3 regions of the Paenarthrobacter sp. NPDC089988 genome follow, and region 2 is predicted to be linked to each of the others. Evidence: riboswitches for the same ligand, from Rfam matches in the RefSeq annotation. Region 2 holds a riboswitch; each other region holds the start of a gene.
What was found. Region 2 has a riboswitch for cyclic di-AMP ahead of ACIPV6_RS09500 (hypothetical protein). Riboswitches for the same ligand answer to the same signal wherever they lie in the genome.
Positions count from the first base shown of each region.

Region 1: linked by a shared signal. The riboswitch ahead of ACIPV6_RS06625 (NlpC/P60 family protein) and the one ahead of ACIPV6_RS09500 (hypothetical protein) in region 2 are both predicted to bind cyclic di-AMP.
Region 3: linked by a shared signal. The riboswitch ahead of ACIPV6_RS14005 (C40 family peptidase) and the one ahead of ACIPV6_RS09500 (hypothetical protein) in region 2 are both predicted to bind cyclic di-AMP.

Region 1 covers NZ_JBIVGD010000003.1:263,136-267,688, forward strand. The annotation lists gene ACIPV6_RS06620 (FAD-binding protein) at 58-789, shown strand; gene ACIPV6_RS06625 (NlpC/P60 family protein) at 990-1,769, opposite strand; cyclic di-AMP (ydaO/yuaA leader) riboswitch at 1,773-1,964, opposite strand; gene ACIPV6_RS06630 (copper resistance protein CopC) at 2,115-2,747, opposite strand; gene ACIPV6_RS06635 (NCS2 family permease) at 2,861-4,303, shown strand; gene hutG (formimidoylglutamase) at 4,462-4,553, shown strand, end outside.
Region 2 covers NZ_JBIVGD010000006.1:65,584-70,136, reverse strand. The annotation lists gene ACIPV6_RS09510 (response regulator transcription factor) at 1-169, shown strand, start outside; gene ACIPV6_RS09505 (ATP-binding protein) at 173-1,663, shown strand; cyclic di-AMP (ydaO/yuaA leader) riboswitch at 1,772-1,955, shown strand; gene ACIPV6_RS09500 (hypothetical protein) at 1,959-2,798, shown strand; gene ACIPV6_RS09495 (glycosyltransferase) at 2,970-4,313, shown strand; gene ACIPV6_RS09490 (ArnT family glycosyltransferase) at 4,310-4,553, shown strand, end outside.
Region 3 covers NZ_JBIVGD010000011.1:37,679-42,231, reverse strand. The annotation lists gene ACIPV6_RS14015 (HNH endonuclease) at 1-137, opposite strand, end outside; gene ACIPV6_RS14010 (NlpC/P60 family protein) at 379-1,143, opposite strand; gene ACIPV6_RS14005 (C40 family peptidase) at 1,240-1,935, opposite strand; cyclic di-AMP (ydaO/yuaA leader) riboswitch at 1,991-2,149, opposite strand; gene ACIPV6_RS14000 (M23 family metallopeptidase) at 2,296-3,126, opposite strand; cyclic di-AMP (ydaO/yuaA leader) riboswitch at 3,131-3,371, opposite strand; gene ACIPV6_RS13995 (metal-dependent transcriptional regulator) at 3,602-4,297, opposite strand.

The DNA of each region.
Region 1 (4,553 bases), on a different contig from region 2:
CTTGGACGCGAAACAACGCGATGCCTTCGGGCACACACGTCAAGGAGGAGCCAAGCAGTGTCACTCACGCCTGATTCCGGCACAGAGCGCACCACCACCGTGGTGATTGGAGCCGGGCTTTCCGGCCTGGCCGTGGCCAGCGAGCTCAGCCGCTACGGAGTTGGCTCAATTGTTGTGGATGGGTTTGGATCCCTGTCCACATCCGGTCCCTCCGTCCACACGGGAATGCTGCAGCGCTGCGACGCTGCCGACCCCGCGGCCATGCTGGAACGCAACCAGATCCTCCGGCACTTGCGGAACTACGCAGCCAGCCATCAGCTCGACGTGCGGAGCACCACCAAGGCGGTGCGCCTGGATTTCCTGGGAGCCAACCAGGGCCTGCAGCTTGGCGAGCGGGCCGTGCCAGGGCTCTCGGCTCCCGGCGTCAGTGGCCCCGGCCTGGCGACGGCGGGACTCGCACCCTTTGAGTCGGCACCGTTCGACTCAGCACCCTTCGACTTAGCACCCCGCCAGTGGGCCGTGCACACGGCCAGCGGCATCCTTCTGGCGGACCACATTGTGGTGACGCGCTGCGCCCAGAGCCACTTGCGCCGGATGTTGGCCGAACTGGGCATCGCGATCGGGCAGAACCTCGTGGCCGCCATGCGGGCGGTCGGGATGCACCTTGTTGGCGTCGGCGAACTTATCACACCCACGCCCAAGGAAGTGCTGCGGCAAGCGAAGGCCGTGGGACAGGCGATCTCGTCGAAGGTGGCGCTCCCGGCCGGACCGGGCATCGCGATCGCCTGAAGCTCCGGCACAGTGCCGCACCTGGAAACGGGCACCTCGGCCGCCTGACCAACCGGCATGCCCGCTGCTGCGAGCAGCCAAATGTCGCGAGCATCCACATGCCAGGGACCCCGAGTCCCCAGCAAGCCCTTAACAGCCAAAGGCCGGCACCCGGAGAGCAATCTCTCCCAGGTGCCGGCCTTGGTGTTTAAGCGTGAAGCTTAGGCGCCAGCGCGTACGTACGTGATGGGGCCGGTTGCGGTCAGCCAGCTGATCGGGTGGATGCCGGTCTGGTTGCCGTTGATGCCACCGCTGATGGCCTGGCCATTGCCGATGTAGATGGCAACGTGGCCGGACTGGACGATCATGTCGCCGGGCTGGGGATCGCTGACTACCTTGCCGTAGTTCATGAACTGCATCGGAGCGAGGTCACCCACGGGGATTCCTGCCGAGCCGAGGGCGCGCTCCACCATGGCGGTGCAGTCCTGCATGATGCCGATCTGGGCGTAAGCCGAGGCAACCATGGCTGCGTTGACGCTGCCGGCAGGTGCTGCTGCTGCAGGGGCCGCGGCGGCGGGGGCAGCCGCGGTAGCTGCAACAGTAGCCTTGGCGGTGGTGGCCGTAGTGGTTGCCTTCTTGGCCGGAGCCGCAGCCACCGGAGCCGGCTTCTCGATAACGGGAGCCGCGACGGAGGAAACCGCGGGGCGCTCGAAGTTGATGGTGGCCGTTGCAGCTGCGGTGACTACCTTGTTGGGGGTCTCCGCAACGGTTTCGGCAACCGTCGCCGGGCTGGAGTCGCGCTGGACCGGAGCCTGTGCGGGGGTCTCGGCAGCGTGGGCGGCAATGGAGCCGGTCAGGACAAGGCCGGAAGCTGCAGCAATGACGGCTGCCTGGCGGCCAGCGCCGGAAGCATTGCTGGCAACGGCCTTGGAGATGGAGATGAACGGATTGGGACGTGCGATGTCCGCCTTACGACGGCCGCGAAGAATGCGTGAAGACATGAAAAAGCCTCTCCCGATGCCTGCGAGGTTAGCTGTCGGATTCGGATGGGAGTCACCCGGTCACTATCCCCCGCTGTTCAGCGGAAGCCTCGTGACTTCACCCCAAGGCGCGCTCGATGGCGGCCTAAAATGGGTTCCCCGTCTCTGCCGTAGGTTTGTCTGCGAACGGATTCCGGACTGCGGCAGAGCTAGGCAATCAGGCCGGAAGTGCCCCAAAGATGGATCGGGCACAGGTACTACCGTAACGGATGATCACCCCAAAGTCACATTTGAGTAACGAGGAGTTCGCTTTGCGCGTGTCGCGGTAACCCTTTCGAGATTTTCGCAGGTATGTAGAAAACCGCGTCATTCCGCGGAATTATCGCCCTCAGCCTCGTTGGACGCGGCCAACTTCCTGCGGGCTGTAACGGCCAGGAAAACCACCAGGCCGACGGCCACCACGGCGAGGCCCACAATGCTCCAAGGGAAGGGCTGGGAAGCGGCCGGAGCCGACTCGCCGGAGCCGGTCCCCGGAGCGGCCGTTCCCGCGCTCGGAATCACCGCTCCCGAGGCCGAAGCGGACGGTGAGGCGCCCGCGGAGCCGCTCGCCGCCGTCGTGCTTCCCGCGGTGGCCGTGAACTTGAAGGTGCCCTCAATGGGGTGCGAATCGGAGCTGACGACGCGCCACACCACGGTGTACTCACCGGCCGGCGCTCCCGGACGCAACTTTTGGACTGCTTGGTTGTCGATGATTTCGACGGCCCCGTCTGCCCAGTTTTCGCCGCCCGCGGTGACCGTCATGCCGGAGCCGATCGCCAGCGGACGGTTGTTGAAAGTGATGGAGACCGACGCCGGCACGGCCGCCACGGTGGCTCCGTTGGCCGGAGTGGTGGACTCGGCCACGTCGTGCGCGGACGCGGGGGCGGCACCGAAAAGTACCGCCGAGGCGAAGGCAAGGGCGGCAACGACGGCGGCCAGAAGCGGGCGGATGGTACGCATGGGGCGGTTTCTCCTAATGTTGGCTTCCTTACAGACTAGGCGAATCGTCCGGGCGCCCCGTAGCCGCGGGCATAGGATTTGAGAGCACACTCACCCGATCCCCGGAGACCTTCATGCTTAAACAAGGTTCTGCCATAGACCGCTACTTCAAGATTTCCGAACGTGGTTCCACGTACTCACGGGAAATCCGTGGCGGGTTCGCGACCTTCTTTGCCATGAGCTACATCGTGGTCCTGAACCCCCTGATCCTCTCCGGAGCCGACTCCAGCGGAGCGTCACTCGGCTTCACCGCCGTCGCTGCCACCACCGCGTTCGTTGCGGGCATCCTCACCATCCTCATGGGAGCCTGGGCCAAGCACCCGTTCGCCGTGGCCACGGGCCTGGGCGTCAATGCCTTCGTTGCCGTCACCGTCGCTTCGCATCCGGGGCTGACGTGGCCGGACATGATGGGACTGGTGGTCCTGTCCGGCCTGACCATGCTGATCTTGGTCCTCACGGGGTTCCGGACCGCCGTATTCAAGGCCGTGCCGGAAGCACTGAAGACCGCGATCGTCGTGGGCATCGGCCTGTTCATTGCCCTGATCGGACTCGTCAACGCCGGGTTCGTCCGGCGCATCCCCGACGCCGCCGGAACCACGGTTCCCCTGGGACTTGGCGTGGACGGCAAGCTCATGGGCTGGCCCACGCTGGTTTTCGCTGTCGGCCTGATCCTGACCATCGCCTTGGTGGTCCGCAAGGTGCGCGGCGCGATCCTGATCGGCATCGTCGTATCCACCGCGCTGGCAGCGATCCTGGAATTCACACTGCACATCGGCCCGAGCTTCGACGGCAAGAACGTCAACCCCCGCGGCTGGTCCCTCGTGGCGCCGACGCTCTCCGAGTGGGGCGCGCCGGACCTGTCCTTGATCGGCAAGGCGAACCCTTTCGGCGCCTTTGAACATCTTGGCTTCATCGCCGCAGCGCTGCTGGCCTTCGTGATCCTGCTCAGCATCTTCTTCGACGCCATGGGCACCATGGTGGGCCTGGCCAACGAGGCCGGAACCGTGGACGAGCACGGCAACATCCCCAACGTGGACCGTGTGCTCCAGGTGGACGCCCTTGGCGCGATTGTTGGTGGCGGCGCGTCCGTCTCCTCCAACCAGATCTTCGTGGAGTCCGGTGCCGGCATCGGCGAAGGTGCGCGGACCGGGCTGGCGTCCATCGTGACCGGCCTGCTGTTCCTGGTGGCCATGTTCTTCACGCCGCTCATCAACCTGGTTCCGTTCGAAGCCGTTGCCCCCGCACTGGTGGTGGTGGGCTTCATGATGGTGTCCCAGGTGGGCAAGATCGACTGGCAGGACTGGGGCGTGGGCATCCCGGCGTTCCTGACCATCGCCCTCATGCCGTTCACCTACTCGATCGCCAACGGCCTCGGGGCAGGCTTTATCTCGTACGTCCTGATCCGCACCTTCCAAGGCCGCGCCCGTGAAGTGCACCCCCTGATGTGGGTTGTTGCAGCGGCGTTCCTGCTGTTCTTCGGCATCGGAACGGTGGAGGAACTGCTGGGCGTCAAGTAAGTCGCTGCGCCGAGTTGGCATTTGATGACAGTCCGAGGCTCCCGCATTGTCATCAAATGCCAACTCGCGGTTTTTTGAGGGGACGGATGTCCGGTATTTCAGACACTCCGGACCCGGAACTGCTGGCTTTGGCAGTCCGGGTCCGGTGTGCTTTAAGCATGGAAACCAGCGCCTTCACCGTAGATGTCAGCCCCACGCCGTGGACCGGCCGTTTTGATGGCGACGGCGACGAACACCGCCGCTGGTGGCA
Region 2 (4,553 bases):
GGTCAGCAAGGCCCAGATCCTCGACCGCGTGTGGGACTACGACTTCGGCGGACAGGCCAACATCGTGGAACTCTACATCTCCTACCTGCGCAAGAAGATCGAGGCCAACCACCCGCCCATGATCCACACCGTTCGTGGCGCAGGCTACGTCATCAAGCCCGCGGACTAAGCCTTGACCACACTCTCAGGGGTCGCCAGGAAGACGCAGCGGAGTTGGCTGGACCCATCCACCTGGCATTTGCGGACCCGTCTGGTGCTCGTAGCCATGGCACTGCTCGTTGCCATCTGCGGGGCGGTGGGCGTAGTGAGCTATGCGTCCATGGACATGGTGTTCAACCGTCAGTTGGACAAGCAATTGGAGCAGGCGTCCAGCCGCGCAAACGACTTCGGCAGACCGCCGTCGAGCTTCCCGAACGGCCGGCCGGACCCCCTCGAAGCCCGTGGGCAGGGCGCCGGAACCCTGAATGCGCGGATCAGCGGATCGACCGTCAGCAGCGCCGGGCTCATAGATGCCGCCGGAAACCGTGCCACTCTGTCTACCGAAGACAAACAGATCCTGCTGGACCTCCCCCTGGACAACCGACCCGTGGACCGTTCGCTGTCCAACGGCGACTACCGCTTGGTCGCCGTAAAGACGGCCTACGGCGACGTGATCGTGACAGGCCTGCCACTTGCTGACAAGCAGAGCACCCAAGCGTCCCTCGTCTGGACCATGGTGTTCGTGTCACTGGGTGGACTGGTACTGATCGGGCTGGCCGGCACCGTCATTATCCGGCGGACCATGCGGCCGCTGGAGCAACTGTCCGAAGTGGCCACCAAGGTTTCCCGCCTGCCACTCGACGCCGGCGAGGTAGCTCTCGCGGTGCGCGTACCCGCGTCGGCCTCACACCCTGGTACCGAAGTAGGCAGCGTGGGCTATGCCCTCAACCAAATGCTGAACAACGTTGCCAGCGCCCTCGAAGCCAGGCAGGAAAGTGAAACCAAGGTCCGGCAATTCGTTGCCGACGCCTCCCATGAGCTCCGTACGCCCCTCACGGCCATCCGGGGTTACACCGAGATGCTGCGCATGACCGAGAACTTCACCGAGGATGGCCGCAAGTCGCTGGCACGCGTCCAAAGCCAATCGGAACGGATGAGCACTTTGGTGGAGGACTTGCTGCTCCTGGCTCGTTTGGACGAAGGGCAGCCTTTGAAGGTCACGGACGTGGACCTGACGCAGTTGGTCATTGAAACCGTGACTGACGAGAAAGTGATGGCCCCGGACCACGTATGGCAGCTCAAGCTTCCCGACGAACCGATCACGGTCCGTGGAGACGGCACGCAACTTCATCAGGTGCTGGCCAACCTGCTGTCCAACGCCCGCAAGCACACCGATCCGGGCACCACTGTGGTCACCGGCGTCATGCTGAGCGCGGACGGGAGTGCAGTGGTCACCGTGACGGACAACGGGCCAGGCATTCCCGCGGATTTCCAGGGCCGGATCTTCTCCCGATTCGCCCGGGCCGACGCGGCACGTTCGGGGTCGGAGGGCACCTCAGGGCTGGGCTTGTCGATCGTCGAATCGATCGTCGGAGCGCACGGTGGCAGCGTCGAAGTGACCTCCAAACCGGGGCGCACGGAGTTCGCTCTGCGGCTCCCTTCGGTGACCAGTGAACGCGTATAACGAAACCGGCAAGGCGACGCACCGCCGTCGTGATCTCTGTTACCTAAATGTGACTTAAGCAAAATCCTCCTGTACCGTCGAAAGGGTGGGTCGCCCCAAGAGGCCCGCACCCGGGATGCGCCGAGCTCTGCCACTTCCCGGAGTTCCGTTCTCATCGAGGCAGAGACGGGGGACCCAGAGTCTCCGGGCCAGGCATTGCGCCGGCCCTTGGGGTGAAGCCGCTGCTACGCGCGCGGCCGGATGACCTCATCCGAACCCGACAGCTAACTCCGCAGGCGCTGAGAGGTAATCACACATGTCTGAATTCAAGGATCAGACGCGCCATTCCGCGCGTCATCGCGACGAAAACGATGCTCCCCTGACCAAGTCGCAGGCCGTTCTGAAGAACGCCGCGCGCCAGGGCAAGGCCGGCCACCGCATGTCGGTCGTAGCCGGCGTCGTTGCCGCCGCACTCGGCGTCGCTTCGCTGGGACAGGCCGCCAATGCCGCGTTCAACCTGCCGGAACTGAGCCAGGCCGCCCAGACCCAGGCCGCTGCGCAGGTTAGCCCCCAGACCCGCGAAAATGTTGCCGCAGAGGCCGCTGCGCAGGCAGATGCTGCCAAGCAGGACGCCGCGGCCAAGGCAGCAGCTGCGCAGGCCGCCGCCCAGAAGGCCGCTGCGGACAAAGCCGCCGCTGACAAGGCAGCAGCAGAGAAGGCCGCCGCCGACCAGGCTGCCGCAGCACAGGCAGCAGCCGAGAAAGCCGCCGCCGACGCCGCAGCAAAGGCCGCCGCTGACAAGGCGGCAGCAGCAGCTGCAGCCGCCGCCGCTGCCCCCAAGGCAATCGACGATCCCGCAGCAGCCAAGGCCTATGCCGCCAGCATCCTGGCCAACTACGGCTGGGGCCCGGGCGAAATGACCGCCCTCAACACCCTGTGGGAAAAGGAATCCAACTGGCGGACCACTGCCACCAATGCTTCCAGTGGCGCTTACGGCATTGTCCAGTCGCTCCCGGCATCCAAGATGGCATCCGCCGGAGCCGACTGGCAGACCAACTACCAGACCCAGATCAAGTGGGGCCTGAACTACATCAAGGAACGCTACGGTTCGCCGTCCGCAGCCCTTGCCTTCCACTTGGCCAACAACTGGTACTAAGCCCGGAAGCTTTCCGATAGCCGCTCCTGTTCCCGCCGCGCGCAGCAACCCCAACTGCTGCGCACGGCGTGAACGGGGGCGGCTTTCGCATGTCCGGCCGCGCCTCAGTTACACAGTCCCGTCACAGCTTCCGCCTAAAGCCCTCACAATCGGCGGCTCCACTGTGGATGCATGACGCTTATAGATCCAGCCACCAGTGCGCTGCCGAACCCCGCCCATGCGGGGCACTCCGCCGCTCCTGCCTTGCCCCACCGGCAGATGCGGCGCTCTCCCGTGGACACCCGGACCACGGTTCCCGTCCTAGACGTCACCGTTCCCGTCCACAACGAGGAAACAGACCTCGAGGAGTGCCTGCGCCGCCTGCACGGACACCTCGTGGACACTTTCCCGCATTCCTTTCGCATCACGGTGGCGGACAATGCAAGCACGGACAACACCCTGAAGATCGCCGAGCGACTGGCCCGCGAACTCCCCGAGATTGCCGTCATGCGCTTCGAGGAAAAGGGTCGGGGCAACGCCCTCCGCCAGGTCTGGCTCGCGTCGCCTTCTCCCGTGCTGGCCTACATGGATGTGGATCTCTCCACCGACCTCGCCGCCCTGGCCCCACTGCTGGCCCCGCTGATCTCCGGGCACTCGGACTTGGCCATCGGCACCCGGCTTTCCCGCAACTCCCGGGTAGTCCGCGGGCCGAAGCGCGAATTCGTGTCCCGCAGCTACAACGTCCTCCTGCACACCGTCATGGGCGCCCGGTTCTCCGACGCGCAGTGCGGCTTCAAGGCCATCCGCGCTGACGTTGCCCACCAAATCCTCCCGCACACGCTGGACAACGCCTGGTTCTTCGACACCGAACTGCTGGTCCTCGCCGAACGCTGCGGACTCCGCGTCCATGAAGTCCCCGTGGACTGGACCGACGATCCCAACTCAAGCGTCGACGTCGTACGTACCGCACTAGCGGACCTGCGCGGAATGGCGCGCCTGACGCGCGACCTGGTCACCGGGCGCATCCCCGTTCCCGAACTTCGTGCCGCACTGGCCCGCGGACCGCTCCCCGCTTCCTCACGGACCTCCGAGGCCACGCCGCGCACCAGCCTGTTCGGGCAATTGGTTCGCTTCGGATTCATCGGTGCCGTGTCCACCGTGGCCTACCTTGTGATCTTCCTGCTCTGCCGTGGTTTCATGGACCCGCAGCTCGCCAACTTCCTGGCGCTCATCATCACCGCCGTGGCCAACACCGCCGCCAACCGCCGCTTCACGTTCGGCATCCACGGCGGCAACCACGCACGGCACCACTTCGAAGGGCTGATCGTCTTCGGCATCGGCTTGGCGCTCACCTCCGGTGCGCTCGCCCTGGTGCATGGAAGCACGACGCCGGACCGCTGGGTTGAGGTGGCAACCGTGGTTGGGGCGAACCTCACCGCAACGGTGGCCCGGTTCCTGCTGTTCCGGTTGTGGGTGTTCCGCCGCCCGACGCTGGCAGCGACGCCCGACCAGGCCACGGAGGTGGCAGCGAAGTGATCACCGCACTCCAACCGGGCACGGCCACCGCAGCGGAACCCGTGGCCACCCGGCAGACCAAATCACGGTTGCAGCGCTTGGCGTTCGGTCGGCAGGCTCGCTGGGTCCGCCCCTCCGCCGCCGGGCTCATCGTGGCGACAGCCTTCCTCTACCTCTGGAACCTCGCGGCCACGGGCTACGGCAATTCCTTCTACGCCGCCGCCATCCAGGCCGGCACCAAGGACTGGACGGCCTTGTTCT
Region 3 (4,553 bases), on a different contig from region 2:
ATCTCCTGTGGCCCGACGACAGGTTCGCCGCCTTCGGCCACTACGCTAGCTTTCCCAGTCAGCACAAGGACCAGCGCCCGGCGGAAGGTTACTACCGCCAGCGGTTCATATCCAGCATTCAGAACGAGTGTGCGCATGCACGTACCTCTTCACGGCCGCACCCGTCAGGGGCACGAGGGCCGGCTGCCCTCTGCATGTACGGGCTGTGGATCGACACCATAAGGGTAAGCACTTATATGCCGTATCAACGAATTTTCGGACCGGTTCCCGGGCAGTGTCGGCGAATGTTCATGTGCGGGCCACCTTGCCTGGCCCTCTGCGGGGGCTTAAAGCGGAACGCCCCGCAGGGATTCCTGCGGGGCGTTCAAAGAATTTGTATCAGCCGTTCACGCGGATGAAGACCGGGCCGGAGCCGACGTTCACGCTGAAGAGTGCGGTGGTGGATCCGTTCCATCCACCGTGCACTGCCATGCCGTTACCGACGTACACGGCGATGTGTGCCATTCCACCGTAACCACCGTTGGCGTAGTACGCGAGGTCGCCCGGCTGCGCTTCGGCGGCGCTGACGGTGCGGCCGAGGGAGAGGTAGCCGGCGGGCCAGTCGTGGAAGTTGATGCCCACAGCGGCCAGCGAGTTGGTTACCAGCATGGTGCAATCCTGGGTCACGCCGAGCTGGGCGTAGGCCGCCGCGGCGATGGCAGCACCGAGGCCACTGGACGCCGCTGGAGCTTTGGCGGCCGTGGCCGGGTTGCTGACGGCCACGGTGGCGCTGGCGCCAGTAGTAGCAGTGGAGCCGGACGCGGCCTTCTTTGCGGGCTTCTCAACGACGGGAGCCGGAGCCTCCACTGTGGTGACGACCGGGCTCTCGTAGGAGATGGCCACGGTGGAATCGGCAGCGATGGTGGACTGAGTGACTGCCTGGACGTCCAGGGCCGTGGTGGCGGTGGACTCACGCTGGACGTTGGTATCGGCGGCGTTCGCAGCAACGCCACTGGTCAAGACCAGTCCTGAAGCGGCAGCGATCACAGCTGCCTGGCGGCCCACGCCACCGGCGTTGTCGCTGACAGCCTTCGCGATCACGGCAAGGGAGCTGGTCTTGGGGGCCTCAGCTCGGTGCCGTGCAACCTTGTGTGCACTGGTCATTTTGATCTCTTTTCGTTTCCGCACGCGGTTGGGGCACGTGCGGTTTGTGGGCAAGCCAGCACTTGGGGGGCATGCTGGCGTACCCCGAACGGGGTTTTAGCGGAGGGTGAAGAATGAAGACGTGCCGGTGGAAGCCACCGAGTGAAGCAAGGTGCCCTGGCTCGGGTTGAGGGCGCTGATCATCATGCCGTTGCCGACGTAGATGCCAACGTGTGCGCCGCCGTTCTGCATGACCAGGTCACCCGGCTGCGGAGTGCTGGTGGCCTTCATGGCAGTCCAGGCGTTGACGCGGGGAATGCTGATGCCGGCCTGGGCGTAGACCCACTGGGTGAAGCCGGAGCAGTCCCAGCCGTTGGGGGTGGTGCCGCCCCAAACGTAAGGGTGGCCGATGCCCGTGTAGGCGATTGCGGCGAGGCCGGAAGCTGCGGCACTGGAGGCCGTTTCCTTGGCGTTTGAAGACTGTGCGGTGAGGGCGCCTGCGGCCTGGCCACCAGTGGTCTGGTTACCAGCGGTCTGCGAGCGCTGGGTGGTCTGCGAAGCGCGCTGGATCTTCGGGGCTTCCCTGGTGGCCACAACGGGGCTCTCGAAGGAAACGGTGGCCGTGGGCTCAGCAGTGACAACCTCGGTGGTGAGGAGTTGCTGCGTGCTCGTCTCGGCCTTGGAAACATCGGTGTCCGCTGCCTGGGCCGGAAGGCCGACGCTGAGGACGAGGCCGGAGGCCGCCGCGAGAACTGCGGCCTGGCGGCCAACGGTTCCGGCATTCGCTGAAACAGCCTTCGAAAGAGTGTTCAACGGGTGAACCGTCTCGGCGCGGTGGCGCGCAGAAGTAGTGCGTGATGACACGTAGGTAGCCTCTCCCAATGCCTGCGAGGTGAGCTGTCGGATTCGGATGGGAGTCATCCGGCCACGCGCTTCGGGAAGCTTTGTGACTTAACCCCAAGGCCTTCTCTCGAAGACCAAAAGTGGTTCCCCCGCCCCTGCCAGACGAATTATGCGAACGGACCCTGAGTGGTGGCAGAGCTAGGCAATCCACTCAAGTGCATCGGCCCCCTAAAAAGCCGATGCGCTTTAGACGGTACAACAGTTGAACACGAATGTCACATTCAGGTCACGGGGTGTGTCGCGAATGCGAGAGACGACCATCGACTTTGCTTAGAGCCAGCCCATGGGGTCCACGACTTCGCCGTTGACCTGGACCTCGAAGTGCAGGTGGCAGCCCGTGGAGGCACCTGTGGTGCCGCTCAGGGCTACGACGTCACCGCGGTTAACAGTCTGGCCAACCTTGACGTTGAACGACGACAGGTGGTTGTACGTGGTTTCAAGGCCATTGCCGTGATCCACCACGACGCGGTTGCCTCCGCCGTACTCGTGCCACCCAGCGAACGTGACCTTCCCGGCCGCTGCAGCGTGGACCTGGGTGCCGCACTGGGCAACGAAGTCCTGGCCGCGGTGGAAGTCGCCGGTGCCGCCGGTCAGAGGACTGACCCGGTATCCGAACGGAGAAGCCGTGGACAGCGTGTCCAGCGGGCTGCCAAGGGTGCCTTTGGAGGAACTGGCCTGGATGCTGCCGACGGACTGGGCGCTGAGCAACTGCTTGAGCTTGCCGTCGGGATCGGCTTTGGTAGCCACCGCCGCACGGCTGAAGTCGATTTTTGCCGATGCTTCCGCGGAAACCTCAGGCTGGCTGCCACCGGAGACGGCAAGGGCAGCTTCTGTTTGGCCCGACTCGGAGGTGGCCATAACGGGGCTTGTGGCTGGCAGACCGACAGTAAGGGCGAGGCCTGTGGCAGCCAGTGCCACTCCGGCTTTCTGCCCTACGCCACTGGCTGCGGCGAAATCGGCAACCTGGCGCAACGGGCTCTTACGGCGGCGCACCTGACGCTGGGTGTCGCGGGGCCGGATCTCCGTTACGACGCGGGCTGGCCGCAGCTCAGCAGCGGGGCCGGACGCGCGTCGGCGGCCCCTGACGTTCTGCGATGTCAAACTCTGTTCCTCTCTAGAAAGCCTGCGAAGTTAGCTGTCGGATTCGGATCAGAGAGTGCAAAGACCCGGCCCGCACGCAGCGCATACGGCACACAGGTATCCCGGAGGAAATTGCGTAAGTAGGCACTGCTGCTGCGGACTTCACCCCAAGGCTGCTTCTTCAGGCAGCCGATGGTGGTTCCCCCGCCTCTGCCAGTAGTGGATAACACCCCTGATCTGCTGGCAGAGCTCGGCTCCAGATCAGGTAACGCTTTGGTATCGGCGCTAGAAGATAACTATAGGGGATTAAGGCCTTCGGTAATAAATTCGTTATCTTCCGGAGCGCCGCTTTACGGGGTGGGCCCTTAGCATCTTTCGGCGGAAACTGCAGGTCACACCGTTGCACCCGATGATCTTAGTGAGATCAGACACTCCGGCCCGGTACCCAGAAGAGGCACCCATCCTTTTTCGGAAAGGTGCCTCGAAAGTCCTACGCTCAGCCAACCGCCACGAAGACGTGGGCTGCAACTTCGGGGGGCAATTCGAGGGCGCCCTCGATGCCGGGGACGCGGACGGAGATGTACTCCCCTACCCGTGCCAACGAGACTGCCGCACCCGGCCGGATCCCGCCTTCATCGAGTTGGGTCAGGAGTTCGGGCTCAACCTGGATGGGTTCGGCCAACCTACTCACCACAACCCGTGAATCCGTGGCATAGCCGTCCATCGCCTGGATGAGGTTGACGTCACCCTTCAAGGAGATCTGGCTGGCCCGCCCACCGAGTGCTTCCAGGCCCGGGATCGGGTTTCCATAGGGCGACTCGGTGGGGTGCTCAAGCAACTCGTAAAGCCGGCGTTCAACCCGCTCACTCATTACGTGCTCCCAGCGGCAGGCCTCGTCATGCACATAGGCCCAGTCCAGGCCGATCACATCGGCCAGGAGGCGCTCGGCCAGACGGTGCTTGCGCATCACCTCGGTGGCCCGCTTCCGGCCAACCTCGGTCAACTCCAGATGGCGGTCATTGGAAACAACCACCAGGCCATCGCGCTCCATGCGGCCGATGGTCTGGGAAACAGTGGGACCGGAATGGCGCAGGCGCTCGGCAATGCGGGCCCGAAGAGCAACGATGTTCTCTTCTTCAAGCTCCAAGATGGTACGAAGATACATCTCAGTGGTATCGATCAGATCCGTCATCCAGCTCAGCTCTCCTCGAACGCAGTTCTCGCGTAGTGTCCACCGTACCGCGTCCAGACGAGGCGGTCGGTCCCGTGGCGCCGCCCCATGACGCTTCCTCCAGCTTAGCTTATTTGGAATTACTCTGAATAATCCTCATCCGCGTTCCTGCGCACCCGGACAGCACCATTCCACGTGGCGGACTATGACAACCGCAGGTTCCTGCCCGCGCGCCGAGTCAGGCAGAATTGGGGTGTCGAAGGAGCAGTTGATGCCA